DNA from 4 places in the Brevibacterium sp. LAARM3_SD1 genome. Region 3 is predicted to be linked to each of the others. Evidence: riboswitches for the same ligand, from Rfam matches in the RefSeq annotation. Region 3 holds a riboswitch; each other region holds the start of a gene.

The links. A riboswitch is a leader RNA that binds a small molecule or an ion and turns the genes downstream of it on or off. The one in region 3 is predicted to bind thiamine pyrophosphate.
Region 1: another riboswitch for thiamine pyrophosphate. It lies ahead of thiC (phosphomethylpyrimidine synthase ThiC); the one in region 3 lies ahead of thiO (glycine oxidase ThiO).
Region 2: another riboswitch for thiamine pyrophosphate. It lies ahead of AC2W7L_RS09145 (ECF transporter S component); the one in region 3 lies ahead of thiO (glycine oxidase ThiO).
Region 4: another riboswitch for thiamine pyrophosphate. It lies ahead of AC2W7L_RS17880 (TenA family protein); the one in region 3 lies ahead of thiO (glycine oxidase ThiO).

Annotation. Positions count from the first base shown of each region.
Region 1 covers NZ_JBNFOL010000028.1:624-7,934, reverse strand. The annotation lists gene AC2W7L_RS14330 (energy-coupling factor transporter transmembrane component T family protein) at 1-40, shown strand, start outside; gene AC2W7L_RS14325 (hypothetical protein) at 93-338, opposite strand; gene AC2W7L_RS14320 (P-loop domain-containing protein) at 236-1,828, opposite strand; gene AC2W7L_RS14315 (amidohydrolase family protein) at 1,872-2,651, opposite strand; gene thiC (phosphomethylpyrimidine synthase ThiC) at 2,750-4,573, opposite strand; TPP riboswitch at 4,569-4,677, opposite strand; gene AC2W7L_RS14305 (M18 family aminopeptidase) at 4,758-6,062, opposite strand; gene AC2W7L_RS14300 (DUF1684 domain-containing protein) at 6,196-7,311, shown strand, end outside.
Region 2 covers NZ_JBNFOL010000012.1:75,050-82,360, reverse strand. The annotation lists gene AC2W7L_RS09155 (universal stress protein) at 1-472, shown strand, start outside; gene AC2W7L_RS09150 (purple acid phosphatase family protein) at 491-2,491, opposite strand; TPP riboswitch at 2,638-2,746, shown strand; gene AC2W7L_RS09145 (ECF transporter S component) at 2,769-3,398, shown strand; gene AC2W7L_RS09140 (ABC transporter ATP-binding protein) at 3,398-4,930, shown strand; gene AC2W7L_RS09135 (energy-coupling factor transporter transmembrane component T family protein) at 4,923-5,768, shown strand; gene AC2W7L_RS09130 (hypothetical protein) at 5,799-6,341, opposite strand; gene AC2W7L_RS09125 (putative quinol monooxygenase) at 6,392-6,712, opposite strand; gene AC2W7L_RS09120 (hypothetical protein) at 6,789-7,076, opposite strand; gene AC2W7L_RS09115 (class I SAM-dependent methyltransferase) at 7,078-7,311, opposite strand, start outside.
Region 3 covers NZ_JBNFOL010000004.1:106,484-113,794, reverse strand. The annotation lists gene AC2W7L_RS03440 (thiazole synthase) at 1-413, opposite strand, end outside; gene thiS (sulfur carrier protein ThiS) at 415-672, opposite strand; gene thiO (glycine oxidase ThiO) at 669-1,847, opposite strand; TPP riboswitch at 1,837-1,940, opposite strand; gene thiE (thiamine phosphate synthase) at 1,952-2,635, shown strand; gene AC2W7L_RS03420 (ketopantoate reductase family protein) at 2,632-3,597, shown strand; gene AC2W7L_RS03415 (DedA family protein) at 3,551-4,801, opposite strand; gene AC2W7L_RS03410 (sensor histidine kinase) at 4,956-6,146, shown strand; gene AC2W7L_RS03405 (response regulator) at 6,155-6,895, shown strand; gene AC2W7L_RS03400 (alpha-hydroxy acid oxidase) at 6,876-7,311, shown strand, end outside.
Region 4 covers NZ_JBNFOL010000052.1:2,657-9,967, forward strand. The annotation lists gene AC2W7L_RS17855 (EamA family transporter) at 1-822, shown strand, start outside; gene AC2W7L_RS17860 (hypothetical protein) at 934-1,572, shown strand; gene AC2W7L_RS17865 (hypothetical protein) at 1,693-2,133, shown strand; gene AC2W7L_RS17870 (AraC family transcriptional regulator) at 2,135-3,013, opposite strand; gene AC2W7L_RS17875 (phytoene desaturase family protein) at 3,126-4,607, opposite strand; gene AC2W7L_RS17880 (TenA family protein) at 4,663-5,355, opposite strand; TPP riboswitch at 5,350-5,455, opposite strand; gene AC2W7L_RS17885 (ATP-grasp domain-containing protein) at 5,463-6,488, opposite strand; gene AC2W7L_RS17890 (VOC family protein) at 6,610-6,972, shown strand; gene AC2W7L_RS17895 (HutD family protein) at 7,020-7,311, shown strand, end outside.

The DNA of each region.
Region 1 (7,311 bases), on a different contig from region 3:
CATCGTCGCCTCCTACTGGTTCGGCGCACTGGTGCCGTGACAGCCGCCCGCCTCCTGTGCACGGAGCGTCCGCCTCCTGGGCACGGGCGGTCTCAATCGACGAGGCGGAGCCCGCGGAAGCGGTTGAGCGCCGCGGCGATCTCCTGTGTCCGGGGGCGGGCGAGGTGACCGGGATGAGCGCGGTGGCCGGTGATCCCGTCGATGCCCTGGGCATCGAGCATGGCGTCGATCTCGGTCAGCGCCTCGGTGATGGAGGTCGTGCCGTCGAAGATCTCGGCCAGGTACTCCAGCGCCTCGGCGATGGCACCGGTCTGCTGGCCGTCGATGAGCTGGGACAGGGCGGCGAGGTCGATGAAGCTTCGACCGAACTGCACCGTGTCGAGGCCCTTGGCCTTGGCCGATTTCGTCTTCGACGACGGTCGCAGCGCTCCGGCAGTGGGTACGCGCGCCGGGGCAGCGGCGAACACTGCGTCCGGGGCCTCGGCCGAGGGCCCGGCACCGTCCTCGGCCCCACGAGCTCGCGGGCGCGGGCGGTGACATCGGCGGGGACATAGGCGTCGAGGGCGATGACGAGGTCGGCGACCTCGAAGAAGGCACTCGAACCACCGGCGACGAGGACCGTGGAGACCCCGCGCTCGGTCAGCAGCGGGCGCACGCGGGAGACGAACGGAGTGATCGGTTCGCGCTCGGCGGGGATGAGCGCACGCATCCGGTCATCGCGGATCATGAAGTTCGTCGCCGAGGTGTCCTCGTCGATGAGCAGCGTGCGTGCCCCGGTCTCGAGGGCCTCGACGAGGTTGGCCGCCTGAGACGTCGACCCGCTGGCGTTCGTCGTGGAGAAGAATCTCGTGTCAGAGCCCGAGGGTAGGTTGTTGATGAACGCCGAGATGTCGTCGCCGGTGACGGCGCGACCGTCCTCGGCTCGAATGGAGGTGGCAGTCGGGTCGCTGATGACCCATTCGCGTCCGTCGCCGGCGATATGCGGGTAGACGCCGCGTTCGAGCGCGCGCAGAATCGTCGACTTCCCGTGATAGCCGCCGCCGACGATGACGGTGACTCCGCGTGGGATGCCCATCCCGGTGATGCTGCGGCCGCTGGAGAGTTCGACCGTGTGCTCGAGTTCGGGAGGGGAGGTGAAGACAACCGCATCGGAGGACTTCATCGGCAGGTCCGAATCCCCGGATTTTCGCGGGAGAATCGCTCCATTTCCGACGAACCCGATGAGTCCTGCTTCGCCGAGGTGGCTGCGCAGTTCCAGCTGATCCCGGTGCAGTTGGACGTGGTCGGCGAGCCCCTGGGCCGATGGGGCGGGAGTGTTCCCTCCTCTGCCTGCTGGGGCGCCTGACCAACGGTCGAAGAGGAAGAGCCGTTCGGCGAATTCCGGCAGATCACGGGTGAGGATGTCCGCTGCCTGATGGCCGAGGATGCGACGGCCGCGCGCAGGCAGATTGACGAGCAGTCGTGCCTCGAACCCGGCGTTGTCGATGAGGATGTTCGTCCGCTCGAGGATCTCCTGCCCGGGGTGGCCGAGGATGAGTGCGCGCTGATCGAGCTTCGCAAGCACCTCGTTGCCGGCTCGGAGCAGATAATCGGCGGCGGCGATGCGGTCGGCGCGATCAGTGGTGAGGTCGAGCGGGAACTTCGCATCGGCACGGTCGACTCGGACCCGGACCTTCGACGGGGAAGCGAACGGATCGGCCTGGACCCGGTCGATGAAAACGGTGACCGGTCCGAAAGTGTAGCGGCCGCGGATCTGCTTGAGATTGCCGTAGCTGCGACCGTCGAGGTTATGCAGAGTAGAGGCGAGATTCGACTGACGTGAACTCATTTCACTCATATTACTGGTGACAGATGAATGCCTACTCAGCGGATCAAGGCTCGATGCCGTAGAACTTCGCCGCGTTCGACCAGAACACGGCGTCCGCCTCGGCGGGGGTGAGCACCTGACGAAGGAGCGCGAAATCAGCGTCGGCGAAGGGGCGACGTGCCCGCGTCGACGGCAGGTCGGTCCCCACCATCAGAGCGGTCGGGTCGGTGTCGACGATGCGACGGACCGCCTCGGCGGGATCGAGCTCCAAACGACCGAACCCAGTGGCTTTGACCTTGACTCCGGCCTCGACGAGGCGCAGCAGGGTGGACAGTCCGTCCTCGTGCATGCCCAGATGATCGATGCTCACCGCCGGAAGTGAGGCGATGCGTGCGGCGAGGTCCTCAGTGATCGTGCGAGCGTCGATATAGAGCTCGGCGTGCCATCCGACGAGGCCATGGACCCGACGTGCAAAGCTGTCGAGGGCGTCGAGGGTGGCCGAGCCACCGCGGGCGATATTGAATCGCAGAGCCTTGATGCCGGCTGCGTCGAGGCGCTGGATTTGATCATCGGTGGTCTCATCCGGCAGCTGGGTGACGCCGACATAGTTCGATCCGAATTCGCTCAGGGCGTCGATGAGGTATCCCTGGTCGAAGCGTTGGAATGACCCGGACACGACGGCGCCTCCGGCGATCTCGACTCCCACATCGGGGAGGCTCTGGAGTCGCGCGCGATAATCAGTGACCGTGAACGGATCGGGCAGATAACCGTTGTTCTCGATCAGCGGATGGTTCGGATCGATGATGTGCAGGTGCGCGTCGAAGGCATGCTGGAGTTCGCTCATACCGTCAACTTACTGGCTCGGACGTGCCCCTCGTTCAATGCGTGGCGCGAAAGCCGACTCGTGCACAGTTCGATCGACGCGCCACGCCTTGAAGACGGTCAGTCTGCCTTGAGTCCGACGGACGGATCGGGCAGGTAGACTTCTCCTCCCGATGCGAGGAACTCGCGGCTCTTCTGCTGCATTCCCGCCAGGGCTGCCTGCGCCTCGGCGCTGCCGTAGGTGTCTCGGATGTCCTGGGAGATGCGCATCGAGCAGAATTTCGGCCCGCACATCGAGCAGAAGTGCGCGGTCTTCGCCGGTTCGGCCGGCAGGGTCTCATCGTGGAACGCCTCAGCAGTCTCCGGATCGAGGCCGAGGGCGAACTGGTCTCGCCACCGGAACTCGAACCGAGCCTTCGACAGCGCATCGTCGCGGGCCGTCGCACCGGGGTGGCCCTTCGCGACATCGGCGGCATGCGCGGCGATCTTGTACGTGATCACTCCGGTCTTGACATCGTCGCGGTCGGGCAGGCCCAGATGCTCCTTCGGTGTGACGTAGCAGAGCATCGCCGTGCCGTAGCGGGCAATCTCCGTCGCCCCGATCGCCGAGGTGATGTGGTCGTAGCCGGGTGCGATGTCCGTGACCAGCGGACCCAGGGTATAGAACGGTGCCCCGTGGCACAGCTCCTGCTGGCGTTCGACGTTCTCCCGCACGAGGTGGAGGGGAATATGCCCGGGCCCTTCGACCATGACCTGGACGTCGTGGGCCCAGGCCCTTTCGGTCAGCTCGGCCAGGGTGTCGAGTTCGGCGAACTGGGCGGCGTCATTGGCATCGGCGATGGATCCCGGTCGCAGCCCGTCGCCGAGTGAGAACGCGACATCGTAGCGGGCGAAGATCTCGCAGAGTTCGTCGAAGTGGGTGTAGAGGAAGTTCTCCTCGTGGTGGGCCAAGCACCAGCCGGCTATGATGGATCCTCCGCGGGAGACCATCCCGGTGACCCGGTCGGCCGTCAGCGGCACATAGCGCAGGAGCACGCCGGCATGGACGGTCATGTAGTCCACGCCCTGCTCGCACTGTTCGATGACGGTGTCGCGATAGATCTCCCAGGTCAGTGCGTTCGCATCGCCGTCGACCTTCTCCAGGGCCTGGTAGATCGGGACGGTGCCGATGGGGATCGGGGAGTTGCGGATGATCCATTCCCGGGTGGTATGGATGTCATTGCCGGTCGACAGGTCCATCAGGGTGTCGGCACCCCACTTCGCGGCCCAACGCAGCTTCTGCACCTCCTCGGCGATGGAGCTGGTGACTGCGGAGTTGCCGATGTTCGCGTTGATCTTGACGAGGAACGCCTTACCGATGATCATCGGCTCGGATTCGGGGTGGTTGATGTTGTTCGGAATGATCGCGCGACCGGCGGCGAGCTCGGCACGGACGAGCTCGACATCGCACTGCTCACGAAGCGCCACGAACCGCATCTCCGGGGTGATGATGCCCTGCCGGGCGTAGTGCATCTGGGTGACCGTGCGGCCGGCCTTGGCGCGACGAGGAACCGGTTTGCGTCCCTTCCACTGCTGAGACGGGGCACCCCGGCGTACGGCCGCACGACCATCGTCGGCGATGCGGTGGCCGCGGGCGTCATACGTCTCAGTGTCGAGGCGGTTCTCGATCCACGGAAAACGCAGAGCCGGCAGCCCCTCCTCCGGAATGCTGCCCGGTCCGACGGTGCGGTAGACATCGACTGGATCGTTGGCACGGCCGTTCGAGTCCTCGAGATCGATGCGGGTCACGGGAACGCGGATGCCGTGTTCCTCGTCATCAATCCATGCCGGCGAATGCGTCGGATACTGCTCGAGGGTGAACTGGTCGTCCGCCGCTGCGGCAGACGAAACCGCGTCAGGCGAAGCTGTGGCTGGGGCAGGTGTTTCCGGGGTGAATGCAGTCAACTGCAGTCCTCACTTCCTACGCCGGTATCAACCGGATCAGGTTCTACGGTCTCGGACGATCCAGTCCGATCTCAGCCCTTGCAGCGGGCTCCCGTGGGGTCGTGCAATTCGTATCACGACTGACGCAGTGAGGACAACTGCACTTTCGGCGGAATCGAGTCCCTCCGGAAATGCGGCGCGGCGGTCAGCTGCCCTGGAGGAACGCCTTCGCGGCCGCGCCGAGAGCGACGACGTCAGAGACCGCGACCATTTCGCGTGCCGAGTGCATCGAGTACAGGGCAGGACCGACGTCGACGGTGGTCATTCCCAGACGGGTCGCGGTCAGCGGTCCGATCGTCGAACCGCAGGGCATCGCATTGTTCGAGACGAAATCCTGGTATTCGACTCCGGCGGCCGCGCACGCCTGCGACCACACCGCGGTGCCGACCGCATCCGTGGCGTAGCGCTGCTGAGCATTGAGCTTGAGCAGGGGACCGCCGCCGAGGCGGGGGCGCACATGCGGATCATGACGTTCCGGATAGTTCGGATGGGCAGCATGCCCGGCATCGGAGGAGACACACACCGAGGAGGCCATCGATGCGAGATAATCGCTGCGCGTCGACTGCGGCAGCAATGAGGCGACGATGCGCTCGGTGACATCGGCGAGGAACGGACCACACGCACCCGAACGCGAATTCGACCCGATCTCCTCATGATCGAAGGCCGCCAACAGGGGGATGCCGTCGAGCCTATCGGCATCGAGCTGGGTCAGTGCGGTGACGCCGGCGTGGACGGACAGCAGGTTGTCCAGCCTCGGCGAGGCGAAGAATTCCTCGGCGGCACCGAAGAGGGCCGGCTCCTGAGTGGGAATGGTGTAGACGTCGTGACCGACGACAGTTTCGGCATCGACGCCGGCGGAGGCGGCGAGCAGTTCGATGATGTCCGCCTCAGCGAGATCGGCCAGACCGATGACGGGAGCGGTATGACGCTGCTTGTCCAAGGCCAGACCTTCATTGACCTGCCGGTCCAGGTGGATCGCGAGCTGCGGGATGCGGGCGATCGGCCCGGTTCGGGCGAGCACGATGCTGCCGTCGGCAAGGCTGAGCCGCCCGGCGAAGGCGAGCTCGCGGTCGAGCCACGAATTCAGCAGCGGCCCGCCGTAGATCTCGACTCCCACCTGACGGGTGCCCTCGACGGTGTACTCGCCGCCGGGTTTGAGCTTGAAAGCGGGGGAATCGGTGTGGGAACCGAACACGCGGAACCGGGGAGCCGCCTCGGTGACGGTGGGATTCATCCAAGCGATGAGCGCGCCGTCGCGGATGACGTAGTGCCCGGTCCCGGGCGTCAGCGCCCAGGGAACGGTCTCGTCGAGACGGGAGAATCCGGCCTCTTCCATCCGTTTCGCAGCGGTGGCCACCGCGTGGTATGAGCTGGGGGATGCGCTGACGAAGTCGCCGAGGTCGGCCGCTGTCGTCGCGGCCGTGTCCGGTCTCGGGAGTGATTCATTCATTTCCCCAGCCTATCGTTTGCGGTAGTTTGGATGACATAAGACAGGTCTCGGGCGCCGGGTTGCCACCGCGTTCGAGAATCAGGCGGGGGCAGCGACCCTGCGACCGCACCAGCGACGGCAAGGAGTGTTCGACGTGAACCAGTTCGTGACGGAGTGGAACACCTGGCGCGACTCACGAAACTCGGCACTGGCGAAACCGTTCGGCTGGCTCAGCGTCGTCGGACTGCACTGGCTCGACGCCGAATCGACCTGGACCGACGCCCCCGGTACTTTCACCGTCGACGACGGGTGGGTGACCGTGTCCCTGAAAACCGGCATCAAGGCCGGACCCGCCGCCGAGACGTTCGATCTGCTCAGCAAGGTCGAAAACGGCGGTGCCTCGGGTGGAGGCGCCGGTGGCGGTGTTGGGACGAATGATTCGGGTGGGACCAACTCCGGACCGACTCGGGCGACCAGCCCGGCAGTGCCCAGCGACACCTCGACCCTGCCGACGGTCACGGACCAGGTGAATGCGGGCGGATCCGACGCGGGCGTGGCAGGCTCTGGCTCTGCCGGTGGCGATTCTGTTGCGGGAGCCGATGCCGGATCCGGCGGACACGACGCTGTGTCTGCCCGACCCCAGGTCCGTGTCGAGGAGAACGGGTTCAGCGCTAAGCTTCCTGCCGGCGGATCGCTCAACTGGTTCACCGTCGGCAACGTCCTCTACGAACTCATCGACCGGGGCGGCCGCCTCGGTGTGCGTGTGCGCAATTCGAAGTCCCCGCTGCTCGGGAAGTTCTTCGAGGTTCCGGTCTTCGACCCGGACCCGGACTTCGTCTTCCTCGCTCGGTTCACCCGATTCGATCCGTTCCGGACCTACACGATCGAAACCGCCCAGGAGGACCTGCAGCTGCAGACGCAGGCGGCGGGAATCGTCACCTTCGAGACTCAGCAGGGCGAAGTCAGCCTGCTCGCCACCGGATGCCCGAAGACCGGACTCCAGCTGGACTTCCACGATTCGACGAATGGGAGCACCACCTCGTCGTGGCGGACCATCGACCTCGGAGTGCCGAACCAGGACGGGTCGCTCGTCATCGATTTCAACCGGGCGGTGAACTACCCGTTCGCGTTCACCTCGTTCGCCACCTGCCCGGCCCCGATCGAGGGAAACGTCGTTCCCTTCGACGTCACCGCAGGTGAGCGGCGTCCTCCGTTCTTCTACTCGGAGGCTGGGATCAACGTGCCGTTCCTCTTCTACGTGTGGTGGGAC
Region 2 (7,311 bases), on a different contig from region 3:
GATCGTCGTTCCCGAACGATCGACCTCGGCGTCCGCGGACTCGGGCCCGGTGGTTGTTGCCGTCGACGGCTCTGACACCGGTCGGGTCGCGATGTTCACGGCGGCTGCCGAAGCCGGCACTCGCGGGGCTGAGCTCGAACTCGTCGTGGTGCTGCCGGCCGGTGAGGAATGGCTCTACTGGTACCCCGACCTCGAGCTCAGCTCCGAGGTCACCGCGCGTCGGCAGAAGCAGCTGACCGAAGGCCTGGAGAAGGAAGCTGCGACACTGTCCGAGCAGTTCCCGGATCTGACGGTGACCACCTCGGTACCGGTCGGCGATCCCACCGAAACCCTCGTCGAGATCAGCTCGCGCGCACAGCTGACCGTGATGGGCACCCGCGGGCGCGGATGGATCCGCAGCGCTCTGCTGGGATCCGTCTCGCGCGGGGTCCTCAACCACGCCGAGGGTCCGGTCATGGTGGTGCCGAGCTGATCAGCAGCGCCGGACTGATCAGCTGAGTCCGGCGCCGCGGCGGCGACGGCTGGCAATCAACAGAGCCGCACCGAGTGCCAGTGCTCCCGCGCCGGCGGCCAAGGGCAGTGCGAGCCCGCCGCCGGTGCGGGGCAGATCTCCGTCTCCACCCGCCGAGGTGGTCCCGGAGGAATCCGAATCATCGGCCGTTCCCGCGGCGTTCGCCGCGGTGCCTGAGTCGGATTCTGAGCCGGTCGAGCCGGCGCCGCCTTCGGAGTCGGCAGTTTCCGTGCCGCTCTCAGCGCTGTCCGCTTCGGCGCCCGCGGTTCCGGCGTCCGCGTCGTCTCCCGTTCCATCGGCATCCTGTCCGACGTCGGCACCTGCAGCATCAGCGTCAGCATCCGAGCCGGTCGCGCCTGTGCCTCCATCGGAGTCAGCCGTTTCAGCACCGTCCTCTGCTGCTGCAGCGTCGGCGCCCGCTCCTGCCTCAGCGTCGTCGCCGTCCGCGCCGGCATCGGCACCATCTGCGCCGGCTCCGCCGTCCGCGTCGGCACTGGCATCGTCACCCGGGTCGGGCTCCTCCGCCTCGGCGCGCCTGAGTTCGACATCGTCGATCTGCTCGGCGGCTGCCTGCGCCTGCCCACCGTCGGCCGGTGCACTGCCTACTGGCACCTCATAGGTCGTCGCCCGCAGCGCTTCGTCGCTGACCTGGACCCGGGTGAACGCGGGAACGTCGTTGTGGACGCTCTTGCCTTCCCAATCGAGGCCGGGAACGTAGTCATAGAACTTCGACCCCGACGACGAGGTCAGCGTGAGGTAGAGCGTCTGTCCGTCTTCCTTCTCTTCCTCGGCTCCCGCTTCGGAGCCCTCGACGGGCTTGCCTTCACCATCCATGAGGAAGGTGCGGTTATAGATGTGGTCGTGGCCGGAGACGACGAGGTCGATGTCATTGCGAGCAGCGACCGGCGGGATCGCCTTCCGCAGCCGCTTCACGTCGAGGTCGTTCCAATGAGTCGCGGTCGAATAGATCGAGTGGTGAAATCCGAGCACCGTCCAACGTGCTTGGTCTCCGTGCTCGGCGACGACCTCGTCGATGAACTCGGCGTGGGCATCCATATCCGAGCTGTTGGAGTTGATGTTGAGGAACAGGACGCCTTCCTCGATGAACCAGTAGTCGCCTCCGGAGGTGATGACGCCACCGCCGCCGTGGTCCTGGCTGACATTGGGCCGGTTGAAGTGCTGTTCGTAGGCCTTCGATGACACATCGTGGTTGCCGATCGTCGTCGCCTGCGGGATCGTCCGAGTCGCCTCCGGCGCCAGGTACTGGGCGTACTGTTCCTGGTTGCCCGCGGAGTTGACCTGGTCTCCCAGCGAGTAGAAGAAGCTCGGGTCGTCGGCGGTGGCCGCTGCCGAACTCAGTGTCCGGTCCCAACCGGCGGCGTCGTCGGGGTCTCCGCCACCGGCGCCGACCTGCGGGTCACCGAAGACGAGGAATTCGTCGTCACCTCCGACGTCTCCCGTGGTGAACTGCTGCACCTCGGTGAATCCGTCCTCTTCGCTGCCGACCTGGTAGGCGTATTCGGTGTCGGGCTCGAGGCCGGTCATGATCGCATGGTTGAAGTGACGTTTGAGATCGGTGGCCAGCCCGGAGTCCGTGGTCTCGGCTGTTTCGGCGTCAGCAGGCAGCTCACCGCCCTCGAGCTCACTGGCCGGCGCCCAACGGACTTCTCCCCCGCCGGAGCTCTCACTCATCCACGAGAGGTTGCGGGCCATGGAATCGGCCCCGACCTGCAGCACGGGATCGGTGATCGCCTCGCTTCCCGCATCCGCCTCGGCGGGCGATTCCGTTCGGTTCTGCCCCGGGCCTTGGCTTGGGGTCTGGCTCGGATCCTGACTGGGGCTCTGGCTCGCGGTCGAGCCGGGCCCGCCTGAACCGAGCGATGGTTCGGCCCGAACGGGCACCGGCGCTGCCACCATGGCAGCGAGCAGAGTGGCGGCGGACAGGGCACTGAGCGGTCGCTTGAGTCGTTGAGTGTTCACCCGCATATTCCTACTGATCAGTAGTGTCCGGTCGTTCGAAGCCCGTCGACGAACGAGGGAACGGCAAGTGAATACTCGATAACCGATCCCGGCCCCCGCTTCGCTTCCGATCCCGGTCGCTGCCGCGCTCCCCTGTTGTACAGTGGTGGCTACGACAGGGGAGCGCCGTCAGGGGCGCTGAGAGTGCAGAAGAAGCTGCAGACCCTCGAACCTGATGCGGTCAGCACCGCCGAAGGAAGTCGAGACTCTTCACCCCTCCTTGAAAAGAGGAGGCACAATGCCGAATACCGCCGTACCGAAAACCACCGCCACCCCTTCACACGCCTTCACCGCGGCGCCGAAATCCAAACAGTGGCGAGTGGTCGACTATGTCACCACCGCCGTCCTCGGCATCGCCGTGGGACTCGTGTTCTGGGTGCTGGCGCTGAGCTGGAAGGTCCTCGAACTCGCTTTCCAGGCCTTCCCGCCGTCGATCGGCCTCATCGCCGGGCTCTGGGTCCTTGCCGGCCCGCTGGCCGGGGCGATCATCCGCAAACCCGGTGCTGCGTTGCTGTGCGAACTCATCGCCGCCATCGTCGAGGCCGTCCTCGGCTCTCACTTCGGAGCGACAGTTCTGCTCTCGGGACTGCTGCAGGGCCTCGGTGCCGAACTCGTCTTCGCCGCCTTCGGCTACAAGCGCTTCACCCTGTGGGTCACCGCGGCCTCGGGGATGCTGGCCGCGGCGTTCATGGCCGTGAGCGAGAACATCATGTACAACGCCGAATGGCAGTTCGGCTTCCAGGCGATCTACGCGGTCTGCGCGATCGTCTCCGGTCTCGTCATCTCCGGAATCGGCGCTTGGTTCGCCTACCGCGCGATCGCAGCCACCGGAGCGCTGGGCTCCTTCGCCTCCGGCCGCCTGCGCTGATGGCACTGCCGATCACTGCTTCCGGCTTCTCGTGGACTCACGCCGACCGTGATCAGCCTGCGGTCGGTCCGCTCAATCTACAGATCGCCGCCGGTGAGAAAGTGCTGCTGCTCGGCGCCTCCGGAGCCGGCAAATCGACAATCCTTCACGCTGTCGCAGGCGTCCTGCCCGAGGAATCAGGTGAGGCCACCGGTGAACTCCTCGTCGGCGGCGAGAAACCGGATCCTCGCCGAGGCAGCACCGGGCTGGTCCTCCAAGATCCCGATTCGCAGGTGATCTTCTCCCGCATCGGTGATGATGTGGCGTTCGGGATGGAGAACCTCGGATTCCCGGCCGAGACAATCGAGGCCCAGACGCTGAAGTCCCTGCGAGCGCTGGGACTCGATCTGCCTCCGGACCGTCCGAGTGCGGCTTTGTCCGGCGGGCAGAAGCAGCGGCTGGCTCTGGCCGGGATCCATGCGATGGCTCCCGAGGTCATCGTCCTCGACGAACCGACCGCCAATATCGATCCCGCCTCGGCGACCGAGGTCCGCGACGCCGTGCTCACCGTGCAGGCCGAGACCGCGGCGACCATGCTCGTCGTCGAACACCGGGTGGAGCTGTGGATCGATCACATCGACCGCGTCATCGTCCTCGGCCGCGAGGGCATCGTCGTCCAAGGTCCGCCCGATCAGATCTTCACCGATCCGGAGCTGACCGACGTGCTCATCGACTGCGGCATTTGGATGCCGCAGGACTCCCCCACCCCGCGCCGAGGCGGAACCGACGGAATCGGCAGGACGTCCGGTCGCCTCGGCGAGGTTCTGCTGCGCACCGATCGGCTCAGCGTTGCTCGGCCTCGCATGACCACCCCCGCAGCGGCCGGTATGGAGCTGAGCCTGCGTGCCGGTCAGGCACTCGGAATCGTCGGCGCGAACGGGACCGGAAAGTCGACCACGGCCCTGACCTTGGCAGGTCTGCTGCCCGAATTCTCCGGGCAGGTCCTCGCCGAGGCGGCCCTGCGGGAAGGCGCTAAACGGGCCCGTCCGTTCGCCTGGACGTCGAAGCAGTTGGCCGCGCGCATCGGCATCGTATTCCAGGAACCGGCACACCAGTTCCTCACCTCGAGCGTGGCGTCCGAACTCGAGCTGGGTCCCCGCCTGGCAGGGTGGTCTGCCGCCGATTCGCAGGCACGAGTGGATGAACTTCTCGAGGGCCTCGGTCTCACCGGGTTGGCGCACGCTCATCCGCAGAGTCTCTCCGGTGGAGAGAAGCGACGTCTGTCGGTGGCGGCGATGTTGGCTCCCCGGCCAAAGGTGCTCATCGTCGATGAACCCACCTTCGGTCAGGATGCGCTGACCTGGGCGGGGCTGGTGGAGATGTTCCTCGATGCCCTAGAGCACGGCTCTGCTGTGGTCGCGGTCAGCCATGATCACGCATTCCTCGTGGCCATCGGGGCCGATCTCCTCGAACTCGGTGACAGCAATAGTGCAGAACGAGGGTCTGGCAACGAGTCGGCTTCTTCGGTCAGGGCCGGTGATCCCGGTGAGTGAGAGTCTCGATCAGCGCACTCGCCCCTCCCCCGAGGTTGCCGTTGAAGATCCGGGGCAACTCATCCCCGTGGTGCATTCCACCGCATTGGGTCGGTGCAATCCGCTGACGAAGATCGCAGTCGCGCTGATCCTCATGGTCGGTGCCCTGTTGAGCATCGATCTGGTCTCTGCCGGTGTGGTGCTGTTGGCGGCATTGCTGGCTCTGCCGGCGACTGGCCTCGATCTCGGGGCGGCAGCCAAGCGGCTGTGGTTCTTGCCCGCCGCTGCTCTGCTCGCTGCCTGGGGCACTGCACTGTTGGCGGAGAAGTCCGGAGATGTGGTCGTCGACTTCGGTCCGATCCTGTTCACTACGGGGTCGTTGGCGGCTGCCGCAGCGATCTTCGTGCGCGCCCTGGCGTTGGCGATCCCGCTCATCGTGCTCGCCTCGACGATCGATCCGCGTGACCTCGCCGATGCGCTCATCCAGCATCTGCGTCTGCCCGAGGTCGTTGTGGTCTCGGTTCTCGCGGCCTCGCGTCTGCTCGGGCTGTTGGTCAGCGAATGGCAGGTGCTGGCGATGGCCAGGCGGGCCAGAGGCGTCGCCGGCGGTTCGCTGCTGCGGCGCACGGGCAGCCTCTTCAGCGGGGTGTTCGTTCTGCTCGTGGTCTCGATTCGCCGGGCAACGACCTTGGCGATGGCGATGGAAGGTCGGGCTTTCGGACGGCCGGGACGCACGTGGCGCCGGCGGTCGAATTTTGCGACCCGAGATGCCGTGGCGGTGGTGATCAGCCTGGCAGTCTGCGGGGTCGCGATCGGAGCGGCTCATGTACTCGGAGTCTGGAACCCGATCATCGGCTGAGACCGCATCGGCCGAGACGAGACGGAATCGTCAGAGCTGCTTGAGGAAGTCCTTGCCGAAGGCCCGCCATTCCTCGAGCGCCTCGGGGCTGGGCAGCTTCGATGTGGTGAGGACGAAGAGCGTCTTGTCTTCGCTCTTCGTCTCGGCGGCGGCTTCGACCTTGATGCCGCCGTCAAGATTCGCTCGCCAGAACGAACGTTTCGCCGTCTCCGAAGTGCGGGGATCACCATCGAGGGCCACCTCGTTGAGGGTATCGCCGACCAAGGAGGCGAACTGTTCGATGAGTTCGGAACGATTGCCGGGGATGGTGCGTGACACGGCGACGTCGAAGGTGCCATCGGCACGTTGACCGGGCACGCGCCGGCCGATCTCCTGCTCATAGGCGACGACGGCGCCTTGGACCCACCAGCCGTGGTTGTCGACTCTGCCGTCGAACTGAGGATAGAGAGCGTCGGCGAGTTCTTTATGACTCGCCGACGCTCCCCCGGCTGCTTCTAGACGAGCACGGGTGTCGGCCCATGGTTCGCCGAGTGCCTTTTCGATCGATGCGATGTTCTGCGCTTTGGTCGCCATGGCAGAAGTCTATTCGCCCGATCGGCCCCGTTTGAAGGCTCGGAAGGCGATCAGTCGATCTTGAGTTCGCCCATCTCGTCCCAGCCTTCGCCGTCGATCTTGCGGGAGATGATCTTCGGGGTCGAGACCAGATGCGGGCGCATGGCTTCGAGGCCGGCAGCGAAGTGATCGCTGGTGACGTGCGGTTCGGCACCCTCGTCGGTGAACGCTTCGACGAGGACGAACTCGTTCGGGTTCTCCAGACTCTTCGACCATTCGAAGAAGAGGTTGCCGGGTTCGGCACGGGTCGCCTCGGTGAAGGCACGCACTGCCTCGGGGAACTTCTCGACGCTTTCGGGTTTGACATCATACTTCACAACGATGAAGATCATGGTTTTACTCCTTCAGCTCATCGACTCTCTGGTCGATCCCAGCTTAGTTCGCGCACCCGCCCGAATCGACCGGTGATCAGTCGAATCCTTTGCTCGCTTCCACAATGATCAAGCGTTCTTCCGCCGACCCAGAGAAAGGAGTCCGGCTCCATTCGCTCCACATATTCTCTATCCGCAACCCTGCTGAGTAAAGATCACGCCGCAGGGTTTCGGCAGACCGGAAGCGCAGTCGCAGAGTAGTTTCAATGGTTCGCTCCGCGTCGATGAACTCGTGAGTGCTCTTCAGCGTGACAGTTCCATCGGTGTCTGGCCCGGTAACAGATTCGGACTCACGCAACTTGCCGACCGAAGTCTCGCGCACCACGTTAGGTCCGCCCCAAGCTGTCCACGCTTCTGCTTGCGGGTTGCGGGTTGCGGGTCTCAAAGACGAGCCGCCCGCCGGGCTTCAGACCTTGAGCGATGTCGAGCAGAGTTGTCTCCCATGCTTCGCCGACGATGTGCATAGCGACGTTTCCGCTCATGATGATCAGATCATCGGCGTCGCGGTCAAGGAGTTCAGAGGTGCCCAATCGCCATTCGACCTGGTCTCCCCCGGGTCG
Region 3 (7,311 bases):
TTCGCCAGAGCCGGATCGTCGTTCGTGTAGGCGAAGACCGTGAATCCGTCGAGGACGAGTTCCTCGGCCGCGGAGAAGAGTTCGATGGGGTCGGGCAGCAGCGTGTCCTCATCGGCGATGACCTCGAGTTTCACCCAGTTCGTCTCCAGGGCTTCCCTGGCCAGGCGGGCAGTGAGCACGGCATCCCGGGCGGTGTAGCAGCCGGCGGTGTTCGGCAGCACTCGGATTCCCAAACGCTGGAGCATGGTGAAGACCGAGTCTCTCGACTCGGCGTCGAAGCGGCGCATCGCCACCGTGGTCAGTTCGGTCCCCGAAGCCATCAGGGCGTCTTCGAGGATGCTCAGGGAGCTCGCCCCTCCCGTGCCCATCACGAGACGAGACGACATCTCCACATCATCGATCGTCCAGCTCATATCAGCCTCCCTGCACTGCGGTGACGATGTCGACGGTGTGCCCGTCGGCCAAGGCGAATCCGGACCAGGCACCGCGACGGATGACTTCACCGTCGACGGCCAGGGCGATGCCCAGACGTCCGCCGTCGGCCGGTGTCCCGTCAGTCTGCAGCTCCCGTCCGGTGACGTCGGCGATGAGGTCGAGCGCCGAGGTGGCACCGGGGAGCTCATGATGCTCGCCGTTGAGGACGATGCTCGGTGGGTGTTCGCGGTCGGTCATGACATGCTCCTCGTCGAGTAGGCAGTTGCGTGGTTCGGGTCGGCAGTGGTTTCGGTGGTGAAGCGATGTGGGGACACGGACTCGAGTGCTCCCTCAGGGAGCCAATCGGCAACGTCTCCCAGGGCGAGTTCGGCCCCGAGCCTGCCACCGAACGGGGCCAAGAGGATGCCGTGCCGGAAGTACCCGGTGCTCACGATGCAGCCGGGATCGATGCGCCCGATCATCGGCAGGTCATCGGGGGACCCGGGGCGGGCTCGGGTGGTGATATCGGTGATCTCCGCGTCGAGAATGCCTGGGACCAGTCGCTGCCCGTCGGCGAGCAGTCGGTGGATCGCCCCGGCGGGGGTGCCGGAGAGTCCGTCTTCACGGGAACTGGCACCGAGGACGATCTCGCCGTCGGGGCGAGGAACCAGGTAGACGGAGCGGCCGTTGACCAGCCCGCGGATGGTGCGGGTCAGCAGGGGAGTCGCCTCGGCGGGGGCGCGCAGCCGCAGCACATCGCCCCAAACCTCCCGGAGCGGCAGCTGCGGGGCACCATGGATCGTGTTGTTGGTGCTGCCGGCGCAGAGGATCACCTGATCGGCTTCCAATCGACGACCATCGCTCAGTGCGACGCCCACGGTCGCATCACCGTCCCTCAGCAGCTCGACTGCCCGTTGCCGAATGAGGTGCGACACTGAGTCAGCGGTCAGGGCAGACATCAGAGCCGCGGAGACCCGACGCGGGTCGATCGACCGATCGCCGGGAATGTGCACGGCTCCGGCCACTGCGGGCGACAAAGAGGGCTCGACCCGGCGGGCAGCGCTGCCGGTGATGAGCTCGGTGGCGAAACCGGACCGCGACTGAGCTTCGCGCAGCTCTCGCAGTGCCTGCAGATCGGCACTGTCTCCGGCGCACACGAGAGTTCCGGCATCCGTGAAGCCGAGGTCGACCGCGGCAGCGCTCGCCACCTCGGCAGCGAACTCCGGGTACATCTGCGCCGAGGCCTGCATCAACGGGTACAGGGGAGTCTGCCCCCACACCACCTCGGCGGCGGGAGCGATCATCCCCGCGGCGGCATGGCTCGCCCCCAACGCGGGGACAGGATCGATGATGGTGACTTCGGCACCGAGGCGGCGCAGGTACCAGGCCGTGGACAGGCCGATGATTCCGGCGCCGACGACAATGACTCTCACAGCTTCTCCCTCCGGCGGCATGATCCGCATCAGGTCTGACGGTCGGCTCCTACGCCCTCTCAGCCTCGTTGGGAGGCTCCCGCGAACTCCTCTACTCTATGACCATGACCACACAGATGCCACCGCGCACCGCAGCACGGCCGACGAAGAGAGCCTGGAGGCAGGCCCGATTGGCCGAAGCGTCGCTCTACCTGTGCACCGAAGCCAGGACCTCTCAGGGCGACCTCGCCGAGTTCCTCGACGCCGCCTACCGCGGGGGCGTCGACATCATCCAACTGAGGGACAAGAGCCTCGAGGCCCGCGCGGAGATCGCAGCCTTGGAAGTCCTCCGGGATGCCGCCGTCCGTCACGGCAAGCTCTTCTCCGTCAACGACCGCGCCGACGTCGCACTGCTCACCGACGCCGATGTCTTCCACGTCGGTCAAGGCGACCTCACCAGCTCTCAGGCCAGGGCCGTACTCGGCCCCGATGTCATCCTCGGCCGCTCCACCCATTCCCTCGAACAGGCGCTCGCCGCCGAAGCGGACCCGGAGACCGACTATTTCTGTGTCGGACCCGTCTGGGAGACCCCGACGAAGCCCGGTCGCGCAGCCGTGGGAACGGCGCTGCTCACCGCCACCGCCGCCGAGGCGGACAAACCGTGGTTCGCCATCGGCGGGATCGCGGCGGGGGAGAGGCTGGACGCGGTCCGACAGGCGGGTGCGAACCGTGCCGTAGTCGTCCGTGCGATAACCTCGGCTGAGGATCCCGCGGCGGCCGCTCGGGAGCTCAAGGAGGAGTTGGAATGACCCAAGCAGCTGAGAGCGCAGCCCAGGGAACCGGTGCAGGCGCGGATCTGTCGATTCTCATCGCCGGGGCAGGTGCCACCGGCGGAGCCTTCGGCACCTATCTGCAGGAGGCCGGACGCGATGTCACATTCCTGCTCCGGCAGGCTCGAGCGGCGACGGTCCGCGCAGAAGGAATGCGCTTCACCGCTCCCGATGCCGATCGGACGAATCAGGTCGATGTCATCACCGCTGAGGAGCTCGAAGCCGCACCACGGATCTTCAACCTCGTCATCATCGCGGTCAAAGCCGGCGGCCTCGACTCGGTCATCGATGACATCGGACCGGCTGTCGGAGAGCAGACTACGATCATCCCGATCCTCAACGGCATGGCTCAGATCGAGAAGCTGCAGAACAGATACCCCGGACAGGTGCTCGGCGGATTCGTCAAGATCGTCGGCACCATCAGAGACGGAGCCGTCGTTCAGCTCACCGACCTGGCCGTGATGACCATCGGCGACCTCCACGGTGCCCAGGTGCCCGCGCGGATCTCCGACGCTCTCGACGTGCCGGGGTTCAAGCTCCAGACCGTCGCTGGAATCATCGACGGGCTGTGGGAGAAGTGGACCTTCATCGCCGCGGCCGGTGTCGTCACCTGCCTGTTCCGTGCTCCGGTCGGGGCGATCATGGAAGCCGGCGGCCGGTCGCATGTGCATGCCATCGTCGACGAGCTCGAAGCCGTGGCGGCAACGGCCGGACACCCGGTCTCGGAGGCCTCACACGCCATGACGCTGACGATGCTCACCGAGGACGGTTCGGCCTTCACCTCATCCCTCTACCGGGATGTGACGGCTGGGCTGCCGAGCGAAACGGAGCACATCCTCGGCGACATGGCGCTCAAGGCTGCGGAGCTGGGAGTGCCGACTCCTCTGCTCGACCTCACACTTGTGCAGCTGCGGGCAGGGGAAGCCCAGAAGCGGTCCTGACTTCAGCCGTGCCCGTGCGCAGCATCGTCAGATATGACTCCTGCGGCTGAGTGTGTTCGGTGTCGGTCGAACCGTGGGCTGCGGTGAATGTGACCATGGGGACTCCGTCGACATCATCGAGGACGAGCAGCGTCTCGTAACCGCCGGGGCCCACAGAATGTGAGCTGCCTGAGGGCAGGTCGAAGACGAGCCGCTCCAGCGGACTGTCGGGTTCGGGCGGCCGATTCATCTCCTGCGCCGCGACATCGGCGAACTGCTCGGCAGTGATGAGGTAGGCCTTGGCCGGTGTCGGTCCGGGGACGGAATGGTCGTAGAAGGCCATGCCACCGCCCCAGACTTTCGACTCTCCGGCAAAGTAGATCGTCCCGGGCAGCTCGATCCCGGCCTCTGCCTGGGGGAGGGTGCTGTCTCTGGCGCCCGGATAGGTCACCTTCGCACCGGGCGGTCGCCCGCCCTGCAGATAGCAGGCGAGCCGATCGCGGGCCATGTTCGATCCGTAGCTGACGTACCACACATGTGTTTGAGACATCCTCTCCATCATGACATCTCGGCCTCGGAGATTGTCGAATCGACTCCTGCTGCGGGTGCGGCGCCTGCTGCGTGTGCGGCGGCGCCGGCGCATGCTCTGCAGGCGTCGGGCGAGTTCGACGCTGCTGGTGATGGCCAGGGCGATTCCGATGCCGACGGCGACCCCGAGCAGCGGCCGGTCCTCGAAGAGCGTGCCCCCGATGAGTCCGATTCCCGTCGAATAGAGCGCCCAGGCCAGACTTCCGACTCCGTCCCAGAGCAGGAAGCTTCGGATCGGGAACCCGAGCAGGCCGGAGCCGATGGTCGCCAGACTGCGGCCTCCGGGAACGAACCGACCGGCGATGAGCACAGTCCCGCCTCGGCGAGAGAATGCCGTGTGGGCGGAGCCGAGGAGCTTCTCAATTCGGGACCACCGTCGCCACCGTCCGACCCCGGTCGCAGCGAAACGGCCGACAAGATGAGCCGCCAGATCGCCGAGGAGAGCTCCGGACGCAGCGGCGAGGACGAGCCCTGCTGGGTGCGGCTGCCCCGTCGCGGCGAAGGTCGCAGCGGTGATGAGCAGAGTCTCCGAGGGCACAATCGGCACGAGCGAGTCCAGAGCCGCGGCCAGGGCGATGAGCAGGTACACCCACGGAGAGGTGAGAGAGGCAGTGAGCAGCTCGAGTGCGAGATCCATACTTATCCACGCTAGGTACCGGGCGGGAAGGTCGGTACGCGGTCGGGCACACAGTCGGTGCGGTCGACCGGCAGGTGCCGTTGCGGAAAACCGGAATCCGAGACTGCGGTCGAACCCCCTGTGAGTCGGCGATCGGCGTTGCTACGATCGATTCATGCCCTGGCCGAGCGCGCTGTCCACCCGCCTTCCTCCCGAAGTACGGATGTTCGCCGCGCGGTGGACGCGGTCCGTCCTCGCTGTCGTGTGGGGTGGTCTGCTGTGCCTGCCGCTTGTCATCACCTCCGTTCTCCCGCCCACCTCACGTGTGGCCACGAGAGTCCGGGGCTGGGAACTCGCCCGGCACTCCCGCGGATTCGGACTCGTCCTCGCATCTGCACCGATGAAACGGCGATTCCTGCTCGGCAACGGCCTCGTCGCAGGTCTCGCCATCATCCCCACGGCGAACCTCCTCGGCGGATTCTTCGTCGTCACTCTCGGTTCGCTCTTCCAGGGATTCTTCATCGGGGGAGCCGTCAACATCGGGTTCGACATGTGGTCGATCTCCCAGCCGACGCTGTTCGTCGGTGTCCTCTACGGGGCGGCGAACCTCATCGGAACCGTCGCTCTGGCCGAGGCGGCCAGCTGGGCGCACAGCCGCATCGACGCGCATTTCGTCGAGGTGGAGCGCCCCTTCGCCGTCTACACCCGCATCAGCGAACTGCTGACGACCCGCCGTGGAGTCGTGCTCGCCATCGACGAGGAACGACGCCGGATCGAACGCGACCTGCACGACGGCGTGCAGCAGAACGTCGTGTCCCTGTCTGTGCTCATCGCGCGTGCCAGGCGGGCCTCCGACCCGGTGAAGACCGAATCCCTGCTCGACGATGCGCTGATCCAGTCCCAGGACCTCATCGACGAGATGCGGGAAGTCGCTTGGCGGGTCTATCCCACAGCGCTGGATGAGCATGGGCTTCGCCCCGTGCTCGAGCGGATCGCCGGGCGCAGCCCCGTACCGCTGACCCTCCAGACCGTGCCGGAGGGCAGATTTCCGGCAGCAGTGGAATCTGCGACCTACTTCTTCGTTCGTGAGGCCGTGACGAACGTCGTCAAACACGCCGAGGCGACCGCGATCACGGTGAGCATCGTCGCCGAGGCGCAGACGGCGCTGACCGTGACCATCTCCGATGACGGCCGCGGCGGAGCCGATCCGCGCGGGGGAGGACTCCAAGGGCTTGCGCGACGGGTCGGTGCCCTCGACGGGAGTCTCAATGTCGACTCCGCAGAGGGCACGGGCACGACGGTGAGCGCTTGGATCCCGCTCGGTGCCGAAGCACAGATGGGCAGCACGAAGAGTGAGAAGAGCTAGAGGTGACCATGACAGAGATACAGACGGAGAATCAGATGCGCGTCGTTCTCGCCGATGATGCGGTGCTGCTGCGTGAAGGCGTCCGCAGTCTGCTCGAAGACGAAGGGATCAGCGTCGTCGCGTCCGTCGGAGACGGAGGCGAGCTGCTGCGGGCGGTCGCCGAGCTGCGACCGACCTTGGCGATCGTCGACGTGCGGATGCCGCCGACCCACACCACCGAAGGGCTGGAGGCGGCATTGGCGATCAAACGGCGCTTTCCGGACATCGGCGTGCTCGTGCTCAGCCAATACGTGCTGCGTGAATATGCGACAGAACTGCTGAGCACCGAGTCGGTGGGCGTCGGCTACCTGCTGAAGAACCGGGTGACCGACATCGACCGGTTCCTCGAATCGGTCCATCGGATTGCCGAGGGCGGAACGGTCATCGACCCCGACGTCGTCCGTCAGCTGCTCACCACCTCGGAGAGGCAGAACACGCTGTCGACCCTGACCCGCGGGAAAGCGAAGTGCTCGAAGCGATGGCCGAGGGACTGTCGAACCGGGGCATCGGCGAGCGACTCTTCGTCTCGGTCAGCTCCGTCGAGAAGGCCATCAGCGCGATCTTCGACAAACTCGGCCTCCAAGCGGGGGAGACGACGAGCCGCCGCGTCGAGGCAGTGCTCGCCTACCTCAACCGGGAGTGAAAGAATCGGACCGAGAAGCGCCACCTGGGCCGAGAATGAGGAGAGAAATGAAACGCCGACTGCCTGATCTCAAAGAGCTCGCTCCATTGCTCCAGTTCGACCTGCCCCGCCTCGACCGAGTCGCCGCGAGGTTGGAGTCGGCCGCAGACATCTGGGACCTCCGCCGCATCGCCAAGCGCGTGACGCCGACGGCTCCGTTCGACTATGTCGACGGTGCCGCTCTGGATGAGCGGACATTGGCGAAGAACCGTGACGCGCTGGGCAACGTCGAGCTGCTTCCCCGAATCCTCCATGGAGTCGACGCCCCGGACACGTCGACGACGATCGCCGGCACCCGAACCGCACTGCCCTTCGGCATCGCCCCGACCGGATACACACGCATGATGCACTCCGAAGGCGAAGTCGCCGGAGTGCGTGCGGCGTCGAAGGCCGGAATCCCGTTCTCACTGTCGACGATGGGCACGACCTCTGTCGAAGACGTCG
Region 4 (7,311 bases), on a different contig from region 3:
CTCCTCGGTGTCCCGGCCCTGCTCTTCGTCCCGAAGCCCGAGGTCGAGACTCGGTGGATCATCGGCTACGGGCTCGGCTTCGGACTGCTGCAGTTCCTCTTCCTCTACTGGGCGATGGCCGCCGGGATGCCCGCGGGACTGGCCTCGCTCGTGCTGCAGGCATCGGGCCCGTTCACGGTGCTGCTGGGCATGACATTCCTGCGTGAGAGGGTCCGCGGATCCCAGATGGTGTTCCTGCTCGTGGCCATGGCCGGGCTCGCCGTCGTCGGCTGGCAGCGCTTCGACTCGAATGCGAGCTTCCTGCCCTTCCTCCTCACCCTGGCCGGCGCCTTCGGCTGGGCGATCGGCAATATCTGCAATCGGCAGGCGCACACGACCCAACCGATCAGACTGACGATGTGGATGTCGCTCGTCCCGCCCGTGCCGATGCTCATCCTCTCGCTTGCGGTGGAAGGCCCGGATCGCATCGGCGACTCTTTCCACGGGCTGGCGACTCCGACCGGGCTGTGGGCGATCGCGGGTCTGATTTACACCGTGGTCGTCGCGACGATCATCGGCTCGGGCGTGTGGTCGTGGCTGATGTCGCGCAATCCGGCCGGAGTCGTCGCCCCGTTCTCCATGCTCGTGCCCGTCGTCGGCATGAGCGCCGCGTTCGTCGTCTTCGGCGAACGCGTGAGCATCGGAGAGCTGTGCGGCGCCGTCCTCGTCATCATCGGCGTCCTCGGCGCGGGGCTCAAGGCTGCGAAGGGTGCGAGGATCGCCGCCGCCGAGGTGGTCGTGCCCATGGGTGCGGAAGTGGAGGATTCCCTCAAGGCCGGTTGATGGACGTTCGCGTAGTCTGGGCGCCATGACCACCGACGATGCTTATCCGCCCATTTACGGCGATCGCCTGAGCGCCGAGGATCTGCTCGCGTCCCCGCGGGACGCTCACTCGTGTTCGGGCTGGCATTGAAGGGCCGCGATGACGAATTCGATGCCGAAGCTCAACCCCTCACCGCGGATGCGCGTGCTTTGGTCGAAGTGCGCAGCGTCGTCATCGCAGCCAGTTCGCAAATCGACACAGCGCAGGGAGTCGCAGTGTCGGCCGACGTCGCGGCGCTGCTGCGACACATCACTCCGGTGACCCCGACCCAGGAAGAGGTCGAGAACGAGATGGCGGAGGTCATCTCCCGCGCCATGTACTGGCAGCCTCCGCTCGGCGATGATCAGATCGCCTCCGACCCGGTGATGCGAGAAGCCTTGCGCCCTTTCGCCGAGGTCCTCATTGACACCGGACTGTTCGACAGCTGGTCGCTGCCGATCAATCCGAATGATCAATGGGTTCTGGCGTGGGACGATGAGGACCATCGCGGTGCGCTGCCAGCGGTATTCGACCGGGAGACGGGGCCCGTCGACTCGGCAACAGAGGATCGCGGGATCGATCCGACCGATCTGTTTCCGACTAACACCGGAGACGGAATCCAGCCGCCCTGGGGTTTGAGCGAATGGCTCGCAGATGTCCTCACCACGGAAACCCGGTATCGGCACGACTTCGTGAAGAACGCGTTTGAGGATGTCAGCGGCGCTTGGTAGTCTACCCCGCCTGACGGGCTCTGGACATCGACGTCGACTTGGCCGGACGGGACTCCGATCGGCGTCAAACTCGTCGAGGACGATTTCGGTCTCGAACGTGCCCGTGCCTGCCGCCTGAGCTTGCGCCCAGATGCCCGAATCGCCGAGATCCGCACACCTGAGGATTGGGCCGAACTGTGCCGTCGCTACCCACTCGACGTCACCGCCCAACGCCGTCATGTCTGGTTCGAGACGACCGGGCGCAAGGGGCGCTGGGTCATCCCCGACTGGTCACGTGTGGCAGAGGAATTCGACGGAGTTCACGTCGGCCTGGCCGGTTATCTGCAGACGGCGGGTGCGGTCATCGACGTAGGTTCTTGCTTTCCGGGGGAAGGGCATGGCCACCTCGGCGAGGAATCGGAGGCGATTCCAACCGCGGGGGACACCGATGATCGGACCGCGAGCGTCCTGGCGGGTTGGCACCCGGATACGACCTTCTGGCTGAACGACGTCATCGACACGGTCACCGAGGTGGTCGAATGGCGCTTGGACGATGGCGCCGACCGTTGGGTGCGGGGCTGAGTCAGTCCCGCTCCACAGGCAGCCAGAGCTCGGTCGTCGCAGTGGTGAAGTCCTCGGCGCGATCGAGAATCGACACGATCGAAGGCCCCGGCCGCAGACGCCAGGGGTTCGATGGGAACCATTCGCCGGCTGTGGCCGCCCACGTGTCCTGCAGCGCCTTCGGATAGGAGCCGTGTGCAGTGAAGACGGCCCACATGCCTGCCGGGACATCGACGATGGCGAGGTCTGCCGGCGCCGAGGCGGCTGCTGAGACCGCGACCCCGTGGAGGTAGGTGAGGTCAGTTCCTTCACGGTAGTCCGGATCCACACCGTCCGTGACCTGGAGAAGCCCTGCCGGGGTCGTGTCCGAGAGCGTCTTGAGCCGTTCATGCTCGGTGGTAGGGAGCGACTCGATGAATTCGCGGATGTGCGGGTTCTCCCCTTCGTGGATGAGCGGCACACGCACAGCATGGCCGATGAGTGCGAATGCGGGGTGGTCGATGATTCTGGTGTCCATGGTCGAACTCCCTTCGATTGTCAGGTGGAACCTGAGTGACTGTTGGCTGTGAAGGGGACCGCCGTTTCGCCGCACCTCGGACGGGGCAGCACCGTGGACGGATCGAAAAGCGCGTGTGAACGCCTCGGTCGATCCGTATCCGTGCCGCACCGCCACACTCAGCAAATCCTCACCGTCGATGACATCGCCTGCGGCGACGGTCATTCTGCGCCTGCGGACATACTCCGAAAGCGGGATTCCCGCCAGCGATGAGAACATACGTCGCAGGTGATACTCGGTGGTGCCGAGCCTGGCGGCCAGCACACTGACTTCGAGTGACTCTGCGGACTCGGCAGACAGGTTCGCCTCGATGATGTCGATGAGTGTGTTGAGTTCAGCGATCACGATCTCTCCCTTCACTCATCCATACTCCCGGTGGCTCAGGGTGCCCCGCCCGACAATCTGTGCCCGATTCGATCATGTCTGGAAGGTGGGAGCGTCGCGGGGACGCAGTCGGTCAGCCGCCCGGGGCCAGGCTGGGTGCTTCGTCAATGCCGAAGCGGGTCTTCAGTGCTCGGCGGGCGGCGAACCAGCCGTTCATTCCGTGGACGCCCGGAGCCGGCGGAGTCGCCGCCGAGCACAAGAAGGCACCAGGCGCGCCGAGGCTATAGGAATCCCAAGTCAGACGCGGGCGGGCCATCATCCGATAGAAGGACACAACGCCGGTGGCGATGTCCCCGCCGATGTAGTTCTGGTTGTGACCGGCCATCTCGGACGCGGGGATGGCATTGTGCGCGACGATGCGGTCGCGGAAGCCAGGTGCGAAGCGTTCGATCTGCCTCGTGATGTATTCAGTCGGGTCGAGCGGGCAGTCGAAGGGCACGTGCGCGTACGTCCACAACGGCCGCAGCCCGCCAACCTCGCGGGACTTGTCGAAGACCGTCGGGTCCGAGACGAGACACACGGGATCAGCCGGCATACGTCCGTTCATCACCTGCGCCTCGGCGGCGGCCATCTGCGCTCTGGATCCGCCGACGTGGATGGTCCCGGCGCGCCCCACCTCGGGGTCGGACCAGGGGACCGGTCCGTTGAGGACGAAGTCGACCTTGGCCGCGGCGTTGCCGTGTTTGAAGCCGCGCAGGCTCTTATCGACCTGAGCGGGCAGCAGGCCGGAGAAGATCTGGGCGGCGTTCAGCGCCGAGGTGTCGAGCAGGTAGGCGCGGGCCGCGGGCATGTCCGAGACATGGTCGACGCGGGCATTCGTACGCACTGTTCCGCCGTGTGCTTCGAGGTCGGCGACGAGGTGGTCGATGATCGCCTGCGAACCGCCGATGGGGGAGGGCCACCCGCCGGCGTGGGCGACCGTTGAGAGCATCGTCGCCGTGGCGGCCGTGCCCATCGCCGGCAGTCCGCCGATCGCGTGTGCGGCGACTCCGGTGAACAGGGCCTGGCTCGATTCGTGGGAGAGAGGAATGTTCCAGGCAGGGCTCGCTTGAGAGAGCAGCCGCAACCCGAATTTCACGACGTTCGCGATTCCGGGAAGGTCGCGCAGAGTCTCCGGCACCGAGCGTTTGTCACCGAGGGAGAGCCAGATCGCGTCATCGACACGTTCGAGAAGTGGGGCGAAGAATCGTCGCCATTCCGGGCCGGCCTCGCCGAGGCGGTCGACCGTTTCGTCGAGATTGTGGAAGGCCAGCGCGGCGGGCTTGTCGTCGAGGGGCTGGGCATACGAGATCTCGGGAGTCGTCAGCTCCATTCCGCGGGCACGCAGGTCGAAGTCGACGAAGAACGGGCTGGCGATGGCCAATGGATGGACGGCCGAGCAGATGTCATGAGTGATGCCGGGTGCCAGTCCGAGGTCGAGGGTGCGGGCGCCGCCGCCGATCGTCGACTGAGCTTCGAACACCTCGACGGAGAGACCGGCGCGAGCCAGAGTGACTGCGGCGGCCAAGCCGTTGGGGCCAGATCCGACGACGACTGCATCAACCTCAGTGCTCATGAGGCCAGTCTAGGGGAGTGGGGCGGGGCCGCTGCTGTGTGCCGTACTGGGCGGTTCAGTCGTCGTAGACGTTGTCGAAGAAGGCGCATTCGAGGTCGACGGCCCGGCGCCAGGTGCGGACGAGATCCTCAGCCTCTGAACCCTGCTCGTCCTCTGTCGGAAACACCCGCTCGAGCTCGTCGACGAGGAACTGAACCCACCCGCGGAAGGCCTCGCCTCGGTGGAGGTCGATCCAGCCTTGGTGGACCTGTCGCTGCGGCACCTCCTCCTGGGATTCGGCCCAGTCGAGATAGAGCCATTCGGCCACAGCGAGGACGACGAGCAGCTGCGGATAGGACGCCGAGGCGACTGCCGAGTCCATGAGATCGCGGAACCCTGCCGTCGGTGCGGCCAGTTCAGGCTGGAGGTAGTCGGCTGGAGCGACTCCCAGTTCGGCGAAGGAGTCGACGAAATATGTGTCCTCGCCGGCTACGAGCATCCCCAACTGTCGGGCGAACCGCAGCTTTGCGTCGAGCTCATCGGCATGGGCCACGCAGGCGCCGAGCATGGACAGAAACGACTCGAAGAACTGATAGTCCTGCACCAGATAGTCCCGCATGACGGCGTCGTCGACGGTGCCGGCGAAGAGTTCCCGAACGAAGCGGTGATTGATCGCCGCCGCCCATTGTTCGCTTGTCGATCTCATCAGGGCCGACACAGATCCGTCGGCGGAGACCTCAATCAAGGCGCCGATACCTGTGGTTGTCATCGCTCTTCCACTCCCTCCGCCGGTGCTCACCGGATCAGGTTCAAAGGGTCTGCATTCGCACTCTCAGCGCCCGTTGATCGGCGCTCCCCTGTAGTGATTCGACACTATCACTGGGCTGCCGACCCGGCGGGGAATGCGGACTTCGGGGCCGCCTCGGCGAGGGTGTCGGACACGTACTCCGCGATCCGGTCGGCGGCAGACTGACGGCCCGACGACTGCTCGGCGGACTCAACGGACGGGTTGTAGTTCGTGTTCGTGTTGATGTCGTAGACGACCTGCCGGCCGTCAGCGGTCTCGATGAACTCGATGCCGGCGATCTCGATGCCGAGGTCGGCCAACAGCGACTCGAGCCGGCCGATCAGCGGCGTTGCGGCCGTGATCTCCTCACGAAGGGCGAACTGGGGAGTCGCCTCGACGTCGGCAGCAGCCCCGGCGCCGGGAATCGTGCAGGCATCGGCCGGGCAGAGTTCGAACGATCCGCCCGAGACGTCGACGCGCACCGCATAGTGGAAACGTCCGCCGATGAACTCCGCGCGGGTGACGAACGGCTGAGCCGGCTGCACATACTCCTGGATGAGGGTGATGCCGTCGATCGGCGCATTCGCTCCACCGGGCGCGAACTCAGCGGCGACCGCCTCGAGTTCGGCATGGGAGTCGAAACGACGTACACCGAGGCCCTTGCCGCCCTGATTGTGCTTCGTGATGAACGGGGGAGTGAAGCCGGCAGCGGCCTCGACGAGTGCCTGCGGCCCGAACGCGGCCGCGGTGCGCGGCGCGTCGAAACCGTGACCGGACAGCTCGCGATGCTGACGGATCTTGCTCACCTCGAGCTCGTAGACCCCTCGACCGTTGATGACCCGACGGCCCGCCGCAGCCAGCCAGTCAAGGACGGCGCGGCCGTACTCCTTCACATGCGGATCGGTTCGGGTGTGCGCCGATGCCGACAGCCGCGACCAGAACACTCCGGCAGGAGGCTCGGCGGACAGGTCGATCAAGGTCTCGGGCAGCAGCCATTCGACGTGTGCGACGCCGAGGCGGTCGAGCGCCTCGGTGAACGGGGCGATCCATTCCGGATTGTCGTGGATGATGTAGACCGCCGGATCACCGGTGGCAGGCAGGGCATGAGAACTCATCGCGAACCTTCACTGTGGGGAGCCGATGCGGACTGCGGAAGCATCGGCGGATCTGCTCAACAATCCTACGCCCTAGCGTGGACCCCTTCGCCGTGTCAGTGCGGCGGCGTAGACTCGGGCCATGGCTATCGCAAAGCAGCCCGTTGTCGTGCTCGACGCTCCTGACGCCGGTGAACTCGCGGAGTTCTACGGAAAGCTCCTGGATTGGTCTGTCACCGTCGACGAGGACGGCACGTGGGCAGAAGTCGTCTCCAACTCCTGGCCGCCGATCTGCATCCAACAGGTCGAGGACTACCACGCACCCAGCTGGCCCAGTCAGACCCATCCGCAGCAGATGCACCTCGACGTCGTGGTCGACGACCTTGACGTGGCCGAGAAAGCCGTGCTCGAGATCGGTGCGGGCAAGGCCCCCGAACAACCAGGCGAGACGTTCCGAGTGTTCCTCGACCCGGCCGGTCACCCCTTCTGCCTCTGCAAGGGATGATCACACCACCACCGAGTCGGCCCCACCCGCCCGTGGCGCGCTGAGTCATGCGCGCGCTCGTCTCCTTCGCCGACCGTGATCCCGTTCCGTGGGCCAACGGAGCCGGTCAGACCACTGAGCTCGTCTCCCTGACCGAATCGGCCCAGCTGACTCCAGGGCTTCGCCCCTGGCGATTGAGCATCGCCCGGCTCGAACGAGTGGGCCCGTTCTCGGCCCTGCCCGGAATGGCACGCACCTTCCTCCCCAACGCCGAGGTGGCCCTCGACATCGACGGCCACGTGCACTCGGTGCCCGCCTTCCGCCCGGAACGCTTCCATGGAGGCCAGAACGTGAGCCTCG